2 regions of the Streptomyces sp. NPDC111606 genome follow, and region 1 is predicted to be linked to the other one. Evidence: riboswitches for the same ligand, from Rfam matches in the RefSeq annotation. Region 1 holds a riboswitch; the other holds the start of a gene.
The links. A riboswitch is a leader RNA that binds a small molecule or an ion and turns the genes downstream of it on or off. The one in region 1 is predicted to bind glycine.
Positions count from the first base shown of each region.

Region 2: another riboswitch for glycine. It lies ahead of gcvT (glycine cleavage system aminomethyltransferase GcvT); the one in region 1 lies ahead of gcvP (aminomethyl-transferring glycine dehydrogenase).

Region 1 covers NZ_JBVKBY010000005.1:627,006-634,318, forward strand. Annotated here, with positions in the region: gene gcvP (aminomethyl-transferring glycine dehydrogenase) at 1-2,246, opposite strand, end outside; glycine riboswitch at 2,423-2,519, opposite strand; gene ACZ7M7_RS21570 (PRC-barrel domain-containing protein) at 2,634-3,041, shown strand; gene ACZ7M7_RS21575 (DNA polymerase IV) at 3,357-4,841, opposite strand; gene ACZ7M7_RS21580 (MerR family transcriptional regulator) at 4,971-5,633, opposite strand; gene ACZ7M7_RS21585 (bifunctional nuclease family protein) at 5,897-6,370, opposite strand; gene ftsR (transcriptional regulator FtsR) at 6,456-7,193, opposite strand; gene ACZ7M7_RS21595 (FHA domain-containing protein) at 7,235-7,313, opposite strand, start outside.
Region 2 covers NZ_JBVKBY010000011.1:350,951-358,263, forward strand. Annotated here, with positions in the region: gene ACZ7M7_RS34530 (ABC transporter substrate-binding protein) at 1-948, opposite strand, end outside; gene ACZ7M7_RS34535 (ABC transporter permease) at 1,005-2,003, opposite strand; gene ACZ7M7_RS34540 (enhanced serine sensitivity protein SseB C-terminal domain-containing protein) at 2,366-3,124, opposite strand; gene ACZ7M7_RS34545 (enhanced serine sensitivity protein SseB) at 3,314-4,105, opposite strand; gene ACZ7M7_RS34550 (AAA family ATPase) at 4,188-4,862, opposite strand; glycine riboswitch at 5,031-5,129, shown strand; glycine riboswitch at 5,130-5,257, shown strand; gene gcvT (glycine cleavage system aminomethyltransferase GcvT) at 5,296-6,417, shown strand; gene gcvH (glycine cleavage system protein GcvH) at 6,539-6,916, shown strand; gene glyA (serine hydroxymethyltransferase) at 6,933-7,313, shown strand, end outside.

The DNA of each region.
Region 1 (7,313 bases):
CCCGTCTCCGGCCCGGCCGCGGGCTGCAGCGGGTGGTTCGGCAGATACGGCGCCAGGTGCCCACGGACACCGACCGGCCCGACGCCCGGACCGCCACCGCCGTGCGGAATGCAGAACGTCTTGTGCAGGTTCAGATGCGAGACGTCGCCACCGAAGTGGCCCGGCTTGGCAAGCCCCACAAGGGCGTTGAGGTTGGCGCCGTCGACGTACACCTGCCCGCCGGCCTCGTGCACCTGAGCGCAGATGTCGGCGACGTGCTCCTCGAACACCCCGTGCGTCGACGGGTACGTGATCATCAGCACGGACAACTCGTCCCGGTGCTTCTCGATCTTCGCCCGCAGATCCTCGACGTCGATCTCACCGTCGTCGGCGGTCTTCACGACGACGACCTTCATGCCGGCCATGACGGCGCTGGCGGCGTTGGTCCCATGAGCGGACGACGGAATCAGACAGACGGTCCGCTGCTCGTCCCCGTTGGCCCGGTGGTACCCGCGCACGGCAAGCAGCCCGGCCAGCTCGCCCTGCGACCCGGCGTTGGGCTGCAGCGACACCTTGTCGTAGCCGGTGACCTCGGCGAGACGTTCCTCCAGCTCGCGGATGAGTGTCAGATAGCCCTGCGCCTGCTCGGCGGGCGCGAAGGGGTGCAGCTGTCCGAACTCCGGCCAGGTGACCGGCTCCATCTCGGTCGTCGCGTTGAGCTTCATGGTGCAGGAGCCCAGCGGGATCATGCCGCGGTCGAGCGCGTAGTCGCGGTCGGCGAGCCTGCGCAGGTAGCGCAGCATCGCGGTCTCGGAACGGTGCTGGTGGAAGACGGGGTGCGTGAGGACCTCGTCGCTGCGCAGCAACCCGCCCGGAAGGCCGTCCTCGGCCCCCTCGTCCAGCGCCTCGACGTCAGCGTCGACCCCGAACGCCGTCCATACGGCGCCCAGTTGGGCCCGCGTGGTGGTCTCGTCGCAGGCGAGGGACACGTGGTCGGCGTCGACGAGGCGCAGGTTGACGCCGCTCTGCCGGGCGGCGGCGACAACTTCGGCGGCCTTCGCAGGCACCCGCACAGTCAGCGTGTCGAAGTAGGAACCGTGCACGACCTCGACCCCACCGGCGGTGAGGCCCGCGGCGAGGATGGCGGCGTACCGGTGAGTGCGCCGGGCGATACCGCGCAGCCCGTCGGGGCCGTGGTAAACGGCGTACATCCCGGCCATCACGGCGAGCAGCACCTGCGCCGTGCAGATGTTGCTGGTCGCCTTCTCCCGGCGAATGTGCTGCTCACGCGTCTGGAGAGCCAGCCGGTACGCCCTGTTCCCATCGACATCCACGGACACGCCCACGAGCCGCCCGGGCAGGCTGCGCGCGAACTTCTCGTGTACGGCCATGTAGCCGGCGTGCGGCCCTCCGAAGCCCATCGGCACACCGAACCGCTGCGTCGTCCCGACCGCGATGTCCGCCCCGAGCTCACCGGGGGACTTCAGCAGCGTGAGCGCGAGCAGATCGGCGGCGACGGTGACGAGGGCGCCGAGCTCATGAGCCTGCTCGATGACGGGCTTGATGTCCCGTACGACGCCGGAGGCACCCGGGTACTGCACCAGCACGCCGTTGATCTCACGCTCGGCGATCTCGGCCGGAATGCCGTCGCTGAGGTCGGCGACGACGATCTCCACGCCGGTGGGCTCGGCACGGGTCTCGATCACGGCGATGGTCTGCGGAAGCACATCCGCGTCGACCAGGAACAGCCCCTTCTTGTTCTTGCCCATCCGCAGCGACAGGGCCATGGCCTCGGCCGCCGCGGTCCCCTCGTCCAGCAGCGAGGCACCGGAGGTCGGCAGCCCGGTGAGGTCGGCGACCATGGTCTGGAAGTTCAGCAGGGCCTCGAGCCGCCCCTGCGAGATCTCGGGCTGATACGGCGTGTAGGCCGTGTACCAAGCCGGGTTCTCCATGACATTGCGCAGGATGACCGGCGGCGTGAAGGTCCCGTAGTAGCCGAGCCCGATCATCGAGTCCAGCACCTGGTTGCGATCGGCGAGCGACCGCAGCTCGGCGAGCACCTCGGCCTCGGTACGCGCGCCCGGCAGTTCGAGGGAGTCGGCGTTCTTGATCACATCCGGCACCGCGGCGGCGGTGAGCTCGTCGAGCGAGCCGTACCCGACCTGGGCGAGCATCTTGGCCCGAGCTTCATGATCAGGACCGATATGACGCTGCTCGAAGGGAATACCCTGCTCGAGCTCTGAGAGCGGAATGCGATGGGCGGTCATTGCGGAGGCCTCCTGGTCTGACACGACCTTCGAGGGGCACCACGGCGCGGGTACCCGGACGGCCTCCCCCTCTGTCATCTCAACCTGAGAGCTTCACCGGGTCACCACAAGGTGCCCGGCTTTCACCGTCGGTGAGAGCGGAGGCCATCGACACCCGCCCTGCTTTCCAGAGTGACCTCGTCCGTGCGGTACGTGTGCCTGAGAGATTCCGGGGAGGATTTGCTCCTTCGGCGCCTCCGGATGGTTCCCGGAGGACTCTCCCGCACGGGGTCAGCAGCCGCTAGCCAGACTACCAGCGGGGTCAACGCACGGTCCTTCGAGTGGCCGGGCTCACCAATGTGCCCTTTCGTAGTGCTTACGGATGAGTTGCGACCAAGTGGAGGGCCCGTGCAGACCGACATCGATCCGCGCAATCTGATCGGCCGCAAGGCCTTCGACCGCAACGGCACCAAGATCGGCACCATCGACGAGGTCTATCTCGACGACGCGACCGGAGTGCCGGAATGGGCGGCGATACGCACAGGCCTGTTCTCCAGGGACGCCTTCGTCCCCCTCGAGCCCAGCGATCTGGTCGAGGGCAGCCTCCACGTCCCCTTCGACCGCGCCCTCATCAAGGACGCCCCCGACTTCGGCGTGGGCCGCCACCTCTCCCCTGAACAGGAACTCCAGCTCTACCACCACTACGGCCTCGACGTAACCGCCCCACCCCCACCCCCCGACCGAGACTTCGGCAACCTGGCAACCACCGAAACCCCGGACGACAACGGCCCCCGCACATCCCACCCGCACTCCTGAAGACGCCCCCCTTCCACCGCCCATCCCCCAGCCCCCACAGTCACGCCCACCTCCGGCCCGCCCGCAGCTGACCCACCTGTCACCTCCGCGCGGCCGAGTTCCCTTGCCCAGCCGCACCCCATCGCACCGCAACGCCCGCGGCGCCGCCCACGCGGCACCCGACGACACACCTGGCCGCGGGCAGTCGTACCGCTGGAGCGGCACGGGCGGGCGCAGCGGCATCCCGCAAGCGCGGGCGAGCGACCCACCCCATACTGCAACCGCAACGCCGGGCGCCCGGAACCAACCGCACGTCCGGTTCCGCCCGCCCACGCCCTACCCAGGCACCACAGGCGGTGCCTCTCCCATGCCTCCGCCGCCCCTCTCCCGCCCCAGGTGACCGACCTCCACCTCTAAAACCCCACCAGGCCCAGTTCCCCCACCTCCCGCGTCTCCCCCGTCTCCCTCAGACACCCCAGGTCTCCCCCGCACCAACGGCAATGGCTCCGCCGCCTCCAGCCCCGGATCGTCAACCCGAAACGTCCGCACCCGCCCCGGCTCCGACGACTCAGGCGTCTCGAACCGCACCGTCACCCGCCCCAGCCCACTCCCCTGCACCCACCCGGGCCCGTACTCGACGTGCCGCACATCGTGCCCCGCAACCCACCGCCGCTCGACGGGCAGCGCAGCCTCCCGCTCCGCCATTGGCTCCTCGCGGTCGCCCTCTTCGCCGTGCTCGCCCCGCTCCCCCGCCACCTGCGCGAACAGATCCTCCTGCGTGTAGTCGGCCAGCCCGCTGACCCCGACTCCCAGCAGCCGCACCCCACCCGTCGTGTCCACGGAATCCAGCAGCCGCAGCGCAGCCTCCCGCACCAAACCCGGATCATCCGTCGGCCCCCGCAACGTCTCGGACCGGGTCAGCGTCGAGAAGTCGTACCGCCGTACCTTCAGCACGATGGTCCGCCCGGACAACCCGGCCCCCCGCAACCGTCGCACACAACGATCGGCCAGCCGCTGCACCTCGAGCCCCACCCGGACCCGGTCATGGATGTCCACGTCGTACGTGTCCTCGACGGACACCGACTTGGCCTCCCGCTCGGCCACCACGGGACGCTCGTCGAGCGCCAGCGCCATGGCGTACAGGGCATGCCCATGGGCCTTGCCCAGCAGCCGCACGAGCTCGTCCTCGCCCGCCTCGGCGATCTCGTCGACCGTGTGGATCCCGGCCCGCCGCAGATGATCCCCGGTCGCCGGCCCCACCCCCGGCAAGGTCCGCACCGACATCGGCGCGAGCAACGCCCGCTCCGTCCCCGGCTCGATCACCACCAGCCCGTCGGGCTTGGCCTCCTCCGAGGCGATCTTCGCCAGCATCTTGGAGGCGGCCAGGCCCACCGACCCCGCGAGCCCGGTGACGGCCCGTATGTCGGCGCGCAGCTTCACTCCCACCAGCCGCGCGGACTCTTCGTCCCAGGCGACTCCACCGGCCTCCAGGTCCACGAACGCCTCGTCCAGGCTCAGCGGCTCCACCAGCGGCGACAGCTCCCGCAGCAGGCCCATCACCTGCTCGCTGATGTCGCGGTAGATCCCGAAGCGCGGCACGAGATACGCGGCATTGGGCGCCAGCCGACGCGCCTGCCCCATGGGCATCGCCGAGTGCACCCCGAACACCCGAGCCTCATAGGACGCGGTGGCGACGACTCCCCGCGGCCCGAGCCCGCCCACGATCACGGCTTTCCCGCGCAGGCTCGGCTTGGATGCCTGCTCCACCGAGGCGTAGAAGGCATCCATGTCGAGATGCAGGATCGTAGGCGCGTTCCTCACATCTCCGATGCTGCCTCACGCCACTGACAATGCCCTGCTGCAACGGCCTGATACGGCGCCCCGGGCCGACCGATCGACCCACCCGGCACGCCCGCCGCACCACTGCGCAGGTGCGCCGGCGAAGACTGCTCAGACCGCCCGGTTGCGCCGCCGCGCCAGCTCGTCCGCCGGATTGTGCCCGACCAGCGTCTCCCCGGTGTCGATCCGCTCCCCGTGCAGCTGCGACAAGGCACTCTCGACGTCCCGCCACACCACGCCCACGGCGATCCCGAAGACCCCCTGCCCACCCTGGAGCAGCGCGTGCACCTCGTCCGGGGAGCTGCACTCGTAGACCGTCGCGCCGTCGCTCATCAGCGTCAGGCGCTCGAGATCCCGAAAGCCGCGCTCCCGCAGATGCTGGACGGTGGTACGGATGTTCTGCAGAGACACACCGGTGTCCAGGAACCGCTTGACGATCTTCAGGACGACGACATCCCGGAAGCTGTAGAGCCGCTGCGTCCCCGACCCATGAGCGGGCCGCACGCTGGGCTCGACAAGGCCGGTGCGCGCCCAGTAGTCCAGTTGCCGGTATGTGATGCCCGCGGCCGCACAGGCCGTCGGACCGCGATAGCCGATCTGCTCGGTCGCCATGGACGCCGCCCCTCCGCCGCTGCTCGGCACGGCCGTCGGTCGCTGCGGAGCGTGATCGGCCGCGCTGCCCTGAAGCGGGCTGCTGTGAAGCGGGTACGGGCCGCTCGCCCCGAGACTGCGTCCGGGGGCACCCCCAGCCGTACCGTCGCCGCTGCTTCTCACGCCGACCTCCGTCCTTGACCTGCCTTCTCGACGGTAGGCAGTCACCAGGGGTGCGTCAACGATCGCCACACTCGGCACGCCGAGTGATAATCACCCTAGGAGTGGTTTCCCGTGCCCCACCGCGGGGAAAGGCTAGCCGAATGCGCTCGGAGCAGGCCGCAGGACGCTCTTCCTCGCCGCTGGCAAATGCCGGCATTTGAGCCGTAACGGACTGTGGGCCGCACCACCACGGACCGCGAGTCCGCCGGGCCGCCCACGCCGCCTCACTGACTGCTGGTGCCGAAGTCCTCGGGCGAGATCTGGTCGAGGAACTCGCGGAACTTCTCCACCTCGTCCTCCTGCTCGTCCGGAATCGCGATGCCCGCGTCGTCGAGCACGCCGTCGCTGCCGTAGATGGGCGTTCCGGTGCGCAGGGCCAGCGCTATGGCATCGGAGGGGCGGGCACTCACCTCGACGCCGCTGGCGAAGACCAGCTCGGCGTAGAAGACGCCCTCACGCAGATCCGTGATGCGTACTTCGGTGAGCTCCTGGCCGACGGCCTCCAGCACGTCCTTGAACAGGTCGTGGGTCAGCGGTCGCGCGGGGGCCATGCCCTGCTGGGCGAAGGCGATCGCCGTCGCCTCCCCCGGCCCGATCCAGATGGGGAGGTAGCGGTCGCCTCCCACTTCACGCAGGAGCACGATCGGTTGGTTGGAGGGCATTTCGACCCGGACACCTACGACATCGAGCTCGTTCACACAGCAACCCTAGGCCGTGCTCGGGACGTTTGGGTAGTCGGGCCGAGAACGGGTGGCCGATCCGGGCTCCCCGCCCCTGCCAGGCTCAGGGCAGCCGCACCCCGAGAGCGGTCTGCACCAGTGCGGCGTGCAGCTTCACGGCAAGCCCCGCCAGTTCCTTCGTACGCGCCTCGGCATGAGCCCTGGTCTGCGGATTGCGGTGCCGCCGCAGGGGTGCCACGACCTGGTCCACGAGCCCGGCCTCACGATCTGCGGCGGCCTTCATCACCCGCAGATGCCGTGGTTCGATGCCGAAACGCCCCAGCTCGACAACGAGCGAGGCCACAGTGACCGCCTCGGCGTCGTACGCCCCGTCGGGCAACGGGGCGATCAGGCCGTACGACTCCCATTCCGCGAGCTCCTGCTCACCGATCTCGGCGGCGACGAGCAGCTCGGCCCGCCCGATCCGGGCCGCCGCGGGCGCCTCGACGGGCTCCAGGACCGTTTCTCCATCGCGCTGCCGGCACACGGTCGGCAGCGGTGCGGCCTCACCGCGTTCCATGGCGTCCAGGTGCTCGCGGATCACCTTGAGCGGCAGATAGTGGTCCCGCTGCATCCGCAGGACGTGACCGAGCCGCTCGACGTCCTGCGCGCTGAACTTGCGATACCCCGAGGGGGTCCGCTGCGGCTCGACGAGACCCTCCGACTCCAGGAAGCGGATCTTGGAGATGGTGATGTCAGTGAACTCGTCGCGCAGCACGTTCAGCACCGTGCCGATGCTCATCAGCCGACCGTCCGTGGCGGCGATGCCGTGCCCGGCACCGCCGCTCGGTGTTTTCAGCATGGACCTTCCCTGGGTCTCCCCGGACGGGCTCCGGGGGAGGGTCAGTAGCCCCGCTGGCTCGCGTAGAAGACCAGCCGGTACTTGCCGATCTGCACCTCGTCACCGTTGTTCAGAGCGACC
Region 2 (7,313 bases), on a different contig from region 1:
CTTCAGGTCGGCGCTGTTGACGACCTTCGCCTGCGTCGCGGCCTGGACACCGGTACCACCGAGGTCGATCGCGTCACCGGACTGGACGTCCTGGTCGATCGTCTCGGCGTTGACCTTGAGCTTGACGACGATCTTGTCCGGGTACTGCTTGCGCAGCGGGTCCGTCTTCGGGTCCCAGTTCTTGTTGCGGACGAGGACGGCCTGCTTGCCCTCCTCGTAGCTCTCGAACTGGTACGAGCCCGAGGACACGATGCTCTTGACGTAGTCGATGCCCTTGTCCTTGGCCTGGGGCACCGGTGCCGTCTGCGGCGTCGCCACCAGGTAGTCGAACTCCTGGAAGGCACGGTTGAGCTTGAAGACGACCGTGGTGTCGTCCGGCGTCTCGATGGACTTCAGACCCTCGGCGCTCTTGTCCTTGTACGGACCCTTGTACTTGTCGCCGCCATCGAGGAACTGCTGGAAGTAGTTCGGGCCGAGGGAGAGCACGTCACGCGCGAAGTTGGAGCGCGCGACGGCGTACTTGACGTCCTTCGAGGTGATCGGCGTGCCGTCCTGGTACTTCAGGCCCGAACGCAGCTTGTACGTCCACGTCTTGCCGCCGTCGCTCGGCACGCCCGCGCTCTCGGCGAGGTCCGGGACCAGCTTGTTGCCCTCCTCACCCGGACCGGGCGCGAAGGTCATCAGCGGGCGGGCGTACAGCCGGCTGAGGTTGTACATGTACGCGTAGTACGTGTTGCCGGGGTCGAAGGAGTCCGGGACGTCCGAGTACTCGTACGTGACCGTCCCACCCTTCTGGGTGGAGGCGTTGACGACACCCTTGGTCGCTGCGTTGGCCCCAGCCGACTTGTTTCCGTTGTTGTCCGAGTTGTCATCGGCCTTGCTGCAAGCCGAAAGCAGCAAGCTCGCACTGCCGATGGCCGCTACCGCGGCCAGCGCTGACCTTCGCATGATGGTCTGCTTCCCCTCCATTGTAGGAATTTTGGGACTCTCGCTGCGGCCGCAGATCAGCGGCTGCGCGGGTCGAGAGCGTCACGGAGACCGTCGCCGAGCAGGTTGAATGCCAGGACGGTCACGAAGATGGCGAGACCGGGCACGATCATGAACTGCGGGTCGACCTGGTAGTAGTCGACCGCCTGGTTGATCATGCCGCCCCACGAAGCCTGCGGGGGCTGGATGCCGACCCCGAGGAAGCTCAGGGACGCCTCGAAGAGGATGTTGGTCGGGATGAGCAGCGTCGAGTAGACGATGATCGGACCCACGAGGTTGGGCAGCAGCTCCCGGAAGAGGATGTACGGCCCCTTGGCCCCCATCCCCCGCGAGGCGTCGACGAACTCCCGCTCGCGCAGGGCCAGTGTCTGGCCCCGGACAATGCGGCCCAGATAGGGCCAGTTGAAGAAGCCGATGACGAAGATCAGCACACCGATGTGCAGCGGCAGGCCTTCCAGGCCGAAGGCACCGCCCTGCAGGGTGGCGGAGATGGCGATCGCGAACAGCAGCAGAGGGAACGCCAGGAAGGTGTCCATCAGACGGCTGATGATCGTGTCGACGCGTCCGCCGTAGTAGCCGGCCACGACGCCGAGGACGGCGCCGATCGTGTTGGACAGGATCGTGGCGCCGAAGGCGACGACCAGCGAGACCCAGGAGCCTTCCAGGATGCGGGTGGCGATGTCCCGGCCGAACTTCGGCTCCACACCGAGCGGGTGCTCCCAGCTCATACCGCCGAAGTCACCCTTGGGCAGCGACGTGTTGGGGTCGATCAGATCCTGGTTCAGCGCGTTGGGGTCCAGGCCGAACATCGCCTGGATGGGGCGGGAGAGGATCGCGAGCAGGATCAGCAGGATCACGATGACCCCGCCGGCCACAGCCACCTTGTCCTTCTTGAACCGGGACCAGGCGATCTGTCCGAGGGAACGCCCCTCGATCTGGCTCTTCTCGACGCCGGAGAGAACGGCCTCGGGCTGCGCTCCGGCCTCCGCTCCGGTTGTCTCGATCGGTGCGGTCACAGTGAGATTGACCCCTCTCGGCCGGCGGTTGCCGACCCCCCTGGCTGCCGCTGTAGCGGTTGCTTCCACTCGTACACAGGACCGACCGGCCCGTGTCTTGCCGGGAGTCTTCAATGCTTTGGCGATCTGTTGCCAGAGCTGGCGGGGAAAGGATGCGCAACCGTGATGCTGTCTGAGGGGTTCCGTTATCCGAACAGTGGGTATCGGCCGCCGGACGGGGGCCAGTTGGGGCGTAAGAGGGCGGACCGGGACCTTCCGATCGCATCTACGCGCGGAGATCGACCTGGGAAACCGCAGTCCAAGACCCTTTGCACCTACGACAGTCGGGTTGCCGACCGATCAGCAGGTTAGCCGACCAATGATCAGTAACGGCCCTGTGCCGGTGGGTAGCCGTAGCCGGCCGCCGGTGCCTGCGCGGGGGCGGCGACGTGTGCCTCGCGGTCGTAGAACGGGCGGGCGCTCGCTCTCATCCACATGGCGACCGGGTCGTCCTCGTCGGACATCGCCACGGTCGAGACCGGCAGCCCGTCCGGGACCGCGCCGATCGACTGCGACATCATCGAGCGCACCGAGTCGACCGCGGGCGGGCTGGTGTCGTACACGTCGAGCCCGATGGCGAGATACGGCGCACCGAGCGCCGGCTGCACCCAGGCGCGGCGCAGCGAGCGGACCGCCGGGGTGCGGTGGGCGTTCTGCGCGAGGAGGGCGTAGAACTGCGGGATCTCGATGCCGGGTTCCGACAGGCGCAGCGGGCCGGCGGGCTGGCGGTCCAGGCCGGTGGCGATGCGGCGCAGGTCGAGCCACGGGATGCCGACGCCGCCGCCGGGGGCGTGCGGGTTGAGCCAGAGGCCGTAGTGGTCCGGGTAGAGGGTGCGGGCCACGTCGACTCCGTCGACGACTTCGTAGCTGCGGTTCCAGCCGCTGGCGGACAGCTCCTGGGCGGAGGTGACGCACGGGGCGTAGCCGTAGCCCTCGACGTCCATGTTTCCGTACTGGGCGTCCGGGGAGCCGCCCTGGCCGTGCCACAGCAGCATCCAGACCTGGCCGGAGGACGGGGTCGCGAGCGCGCGCAGGAGGGCCTCGTAGGCGTCGTAGCGCCCGGGCGTCACCTGGCGCAGCATGTGCTCGACGCTGCCGCTGAGGCTCGCGCTCACCTGTAGTACCGCCCCTTCTAAGAGTTGCCCCGCATTGGGTGACAGCTTAGGCGCCCAGTACCTCGGGCCTTGTTCTGCCTGCGCGAGTGCGGGTGCGTGGTGGCTGGTCGCGCAGTTCCCCGCGCCCCTTTCAGGGGCGCTGCGCCCTGGGAACGTTCAATGGCCCCGCTGGTAGAAGGGGCGCACCTGCCGGCGCATCCAGGCGATCACCGGGTCCTCGGCCACGTCCAGCAGGACCAGGTTGACCGGCCACGGGACCGGGGTGCGGCCGAGGGCTCGGGCCAGCGCGTCCATGGGGGCGGCGCGCAAGTCGCCCTCCCAGAGGGAGAGTTCCACACCGATGAACATCACCGGGGTGGCCGTCTCGATCGACGCGAGGCAGCGGCGGGCCGTCGTGACCACGCCGGTCTCGGCGAACTCGGCGGCCGCCACCGCGAGGAAGTCGATCGGGTCGTCCTGCCAGTCGGGCTCGTAGAGCTTGACGCGGCCCCCGGACGTGAGGCCGTCCAGCGGGGTGCGGCCCACGCGGCACAGCTCGGCCACCGCCGCCGGGGGCAGCGGGACGCCGACCACGCCGTCGGGATTGACGGCGATGCCGACCTGCGGCGGCAGACCGCGGGCGAACTCCACCGCGGGGGCGATGGTGAACGACATGTGGGAGCCGACCACCTGGCGGAACTGTTCCTCGGAGCTGAAGACCGGCACGTACGCCTGGCCCTCGATCTCCACCGTGGGCAGGTCCAGCGGACCGGTGTCCCGGCCGCCGCCGCCGGGCAGGGGCACCCAGACGAAGCTGCGGCCCAGCACCTCGATGATCCGGCCGCCGGCCGAGGGGAGGCCGAGGGAGGCCGAGAGCACCTCCTCCAGTTCGTTGCCTGGCCACCCGCCGTGGGAGTGGAGGTGTGCCCCTGCCGGGAAGTCCGCGGGGAGTTCCGCCGGGATGTCCATCTACTTCTCAACCGCCTGCTGTGAACCGCTGCTGTGGCTCAAAAGGCTAGCGGGTGACCGCCTCGTACAGGTCCTCGGCCGGTCAGCCCGTGAACCCGATCCGGCGCAGTACGCCCGCCGCATCCCGGTCGATCAGCACCGCCGAGCCGCATCCCGGCGGCAGGTGGCCCTTCTCCACGGAGCGCAGCAGGTGGGCCGCGGCCCTGCGGTGGCGCAGGAAGGCGTACCGCGAGACGCCCCGGCCGCGCTCGCGCTGGCCCTCCAGGGCCGTGTCCGGGTCGACGTCGAGCAGCAGCAGGTGCAGGGTGCCGCCGCGGCGGCGGGCCTCGCGGGCCAGCCAGCCGCGCACCCAGGCCTGCGTGCCGCAGTCGTGCACGACGACGCCCTCGCCGGAGCGCACGGCGCGGCGCAGGCCGGCGTAGTGCGCGAGGCGGACCAGGGGGCGGTAGAAGGCGTAGGGCAGGAAGCCGGGCATGCGGGCGTCCCAGCGGTCCCGGGTGTCCTGGGAGTCGATGCGGGCGCCCGTCACCGTCCGCCGCATCAGCGTGGACTTGCCGCTGCCGGGCAGCCCCGTGATCACGACGAGGTCCTCGGGGGCGAAGAGCAGTGCGTGCGGGCTGTGGCCGGAGCGCTCGCGGAGGTCACGGACCACCGGTGCGACGCGCGTGCCCGGGGCCTCGACGGCCGGGGCCGCGGGCTGCTTGGGCAGCGCGACGCCCGACGTCGTGGCGTACGCCGTGGTGCGCTTCACCGTCATCGTCCTCCTCCGGTTCAGGATTCCCCATCCCCACTGAGCGTAAAGAGAAGGTAATGGATGATCTCCCGCATTTTCGTTCACTTACTGCCACAACCCCGTTACAGACGTGGCCTGCCGAAGACGGGCCGGGCGTGCAATGATGTCCGCGCCAACTGCATACCGGCCGTTCGAATCCGCGCGGGAGAGTTCCCAGCAGTTCATCGCTGGGGCGCCGAAGGAGCAAGTCCCTCCCTTGAATCTCTCAGGCCCCGTTACCGCGCGGGCGAGGCACATCTGAAAAGCGAGTCCCCCTCTTCGCCGAGAAGAGGCGTGGGCTCCACCCAAGGTGCAAGCCGTGACCCGGCCCTCAGCCGGTCATGGCGAACCTCTCAGGTTCCGATGACAGATGGGGAGGAACGACCTCGCCCGTCATGCCTTGGGAGAAGACCGTCCGATGAGCAGTACAGAAGAACTCCGTCACACCGCGCTCGATGCCCTGCATCGCACGCTCGGTGCGACGATGACCGACTTCGCCGGCTGGGACATGCCCCTGCGCTACGGCTCCGAGCGCGACGAGCACAACGCCGTGCGCACCAAGGCCGGCCTCTTCGACCTCTCCCACATGGGCGAGATCACCGTCACCGGCCCCGCCGCGGCGGCCTTCCTGAACCACGCCCTGGTCGGCAACATCGCCTCCGTCGGCGTGGGCCGCGCCCGCTACACCATGATCTGCCGGGCCGACGGCGGCATCCTGGACGACCTGATCGTCTACCGGCTCGCCGAGACCGAGTACATGGTCGTCGCCAACGCCTCCAACGCCCAGGTCGTGCTGGACGCGCTGACCGAGCGGGTCACCGGCTTCGACGCCGAGGTCCGTGACGACCGGGACGCGTACGCCCTGCTCGCCGTGCAGGGTCCGGAGTCCTCCGGCATCCTCAAGTCGCTCACGGACGCCGACCTGGACGGCCTGAAGTACTACGCCGGTCTGCCCGGCACCGTCGCCGGTGTCCCCGCCCTCATCGCCCGCACCGGCTACACCGGCGAGGACGGCTTCGAGCTGTTCGTGAAGCCGGAGCACGCCGTCGAGGTGTGGCAGGCGCTGACCAAGGCGGGCGAGGGCGTCGGCCTGATCCCGTGCGGTCTGTCCTGCCGGGACACCCTGCGGCTGGAGGCGGGCATGCCGCTGTACGGCCACGAGCTGTCGACCTCCCTCACGCCCTTCGACGCCGGGCTCGGCCGGGTGGTGAAGTTCGAGAAGGAGGGCGACTTCGTCGGGCGCGAGGCGCTCACCGAGGCCGCCGACCGTGCCTCGCAGAACCCGCCGCGCGTCCTGGTCGGCCTGATCGCCGAGGGGCGTCGCGTCCCGCGCGCCGGGTACCCGGTCGTCGCCGGCGGCGAGGTGATCGGCGAGGTCACCTCCGGTGCGCCCTCCCCCACGCTGGGCAAGCCCATCGCGATGGCGTACGTCGACGCCGCGCACTCGGCGCCGGGCACGGCCGGGGTCGGCGTGGACATCCGCGGCAGCCACGAGCCGTACGAGGTCGTGGCGCTGCCCTTCTACAAGCGGCAGAAGTAACTCCAGAAGTAGAGACTGGCAGCGGCCCCTGCGTGAGCCTGCGCACATTTGTGCTGCTCACGCACGTTTCCAGCAGTCCCCCCTTCCTCACCACTCCCGCGCGTACAGGAGAATTCAGGCCATGAGCAACCCCCAGCAGCTGCGCTACAGCAAGGAGCACGAGTGGCTGTCGACCGCCGAGGACGGCGTCTCGACGGTCGGCATCACCGAGTTCGCGGCCAACGCGCTCGGCGATGTCGTCTACGCCCAGCTCCCCGAGGTCGGCTCGACCGTGACCGCGGGTGACACCTGCGGCGAGCTGGAGTCGACCAAGTCCGTGTCGGACCTGTACTCCCCGGTCACCGGTGAGATCACCGAGATCAACGAGGACGTGGTGAACGACCCGGCGCTCGTGAACTCGGCCCCCTTCGAGGGCGGCTGGCTGTTCAAGGTACGCATCACGGAGGAGCCGGCCGACCTGCTCTCCGCCGACGAGTACGTCGCCCACACCGCCGGCTGAGGAGTTACACCCCCTTATGTCTGACAAGTCGCTTCTGAACACGCCCCTGCACGAGCTCGACCCGGCGATCGCCGCCGCGCTCGACGCCGAGCTGGAGCGCCAGCAGTCCACCCTGGAGATGATCGCCTCCGAGAACTTCGCGCCGGTCGCGGTCATGGAGGCACAGGGCTCGGTCGCCACGAACAAGTACGCCGAGGGCTACCCGGGCCGCCGCTACTACGGCGGCTGCGAGCACGTCGACGTCGCCGAGCAGATCGCCATCGACCGGGTCAAGGAGCTGTTCGGCGCCGAGTACGCCAACGTCCAGCCCCACTCGGGCGCCTCCGCCAACCAGGCCGCCCTGTTCGCGCTGGCCCAGCCCGGCGACACCATCCTGGGCCTGGACCTGGCCCACGGC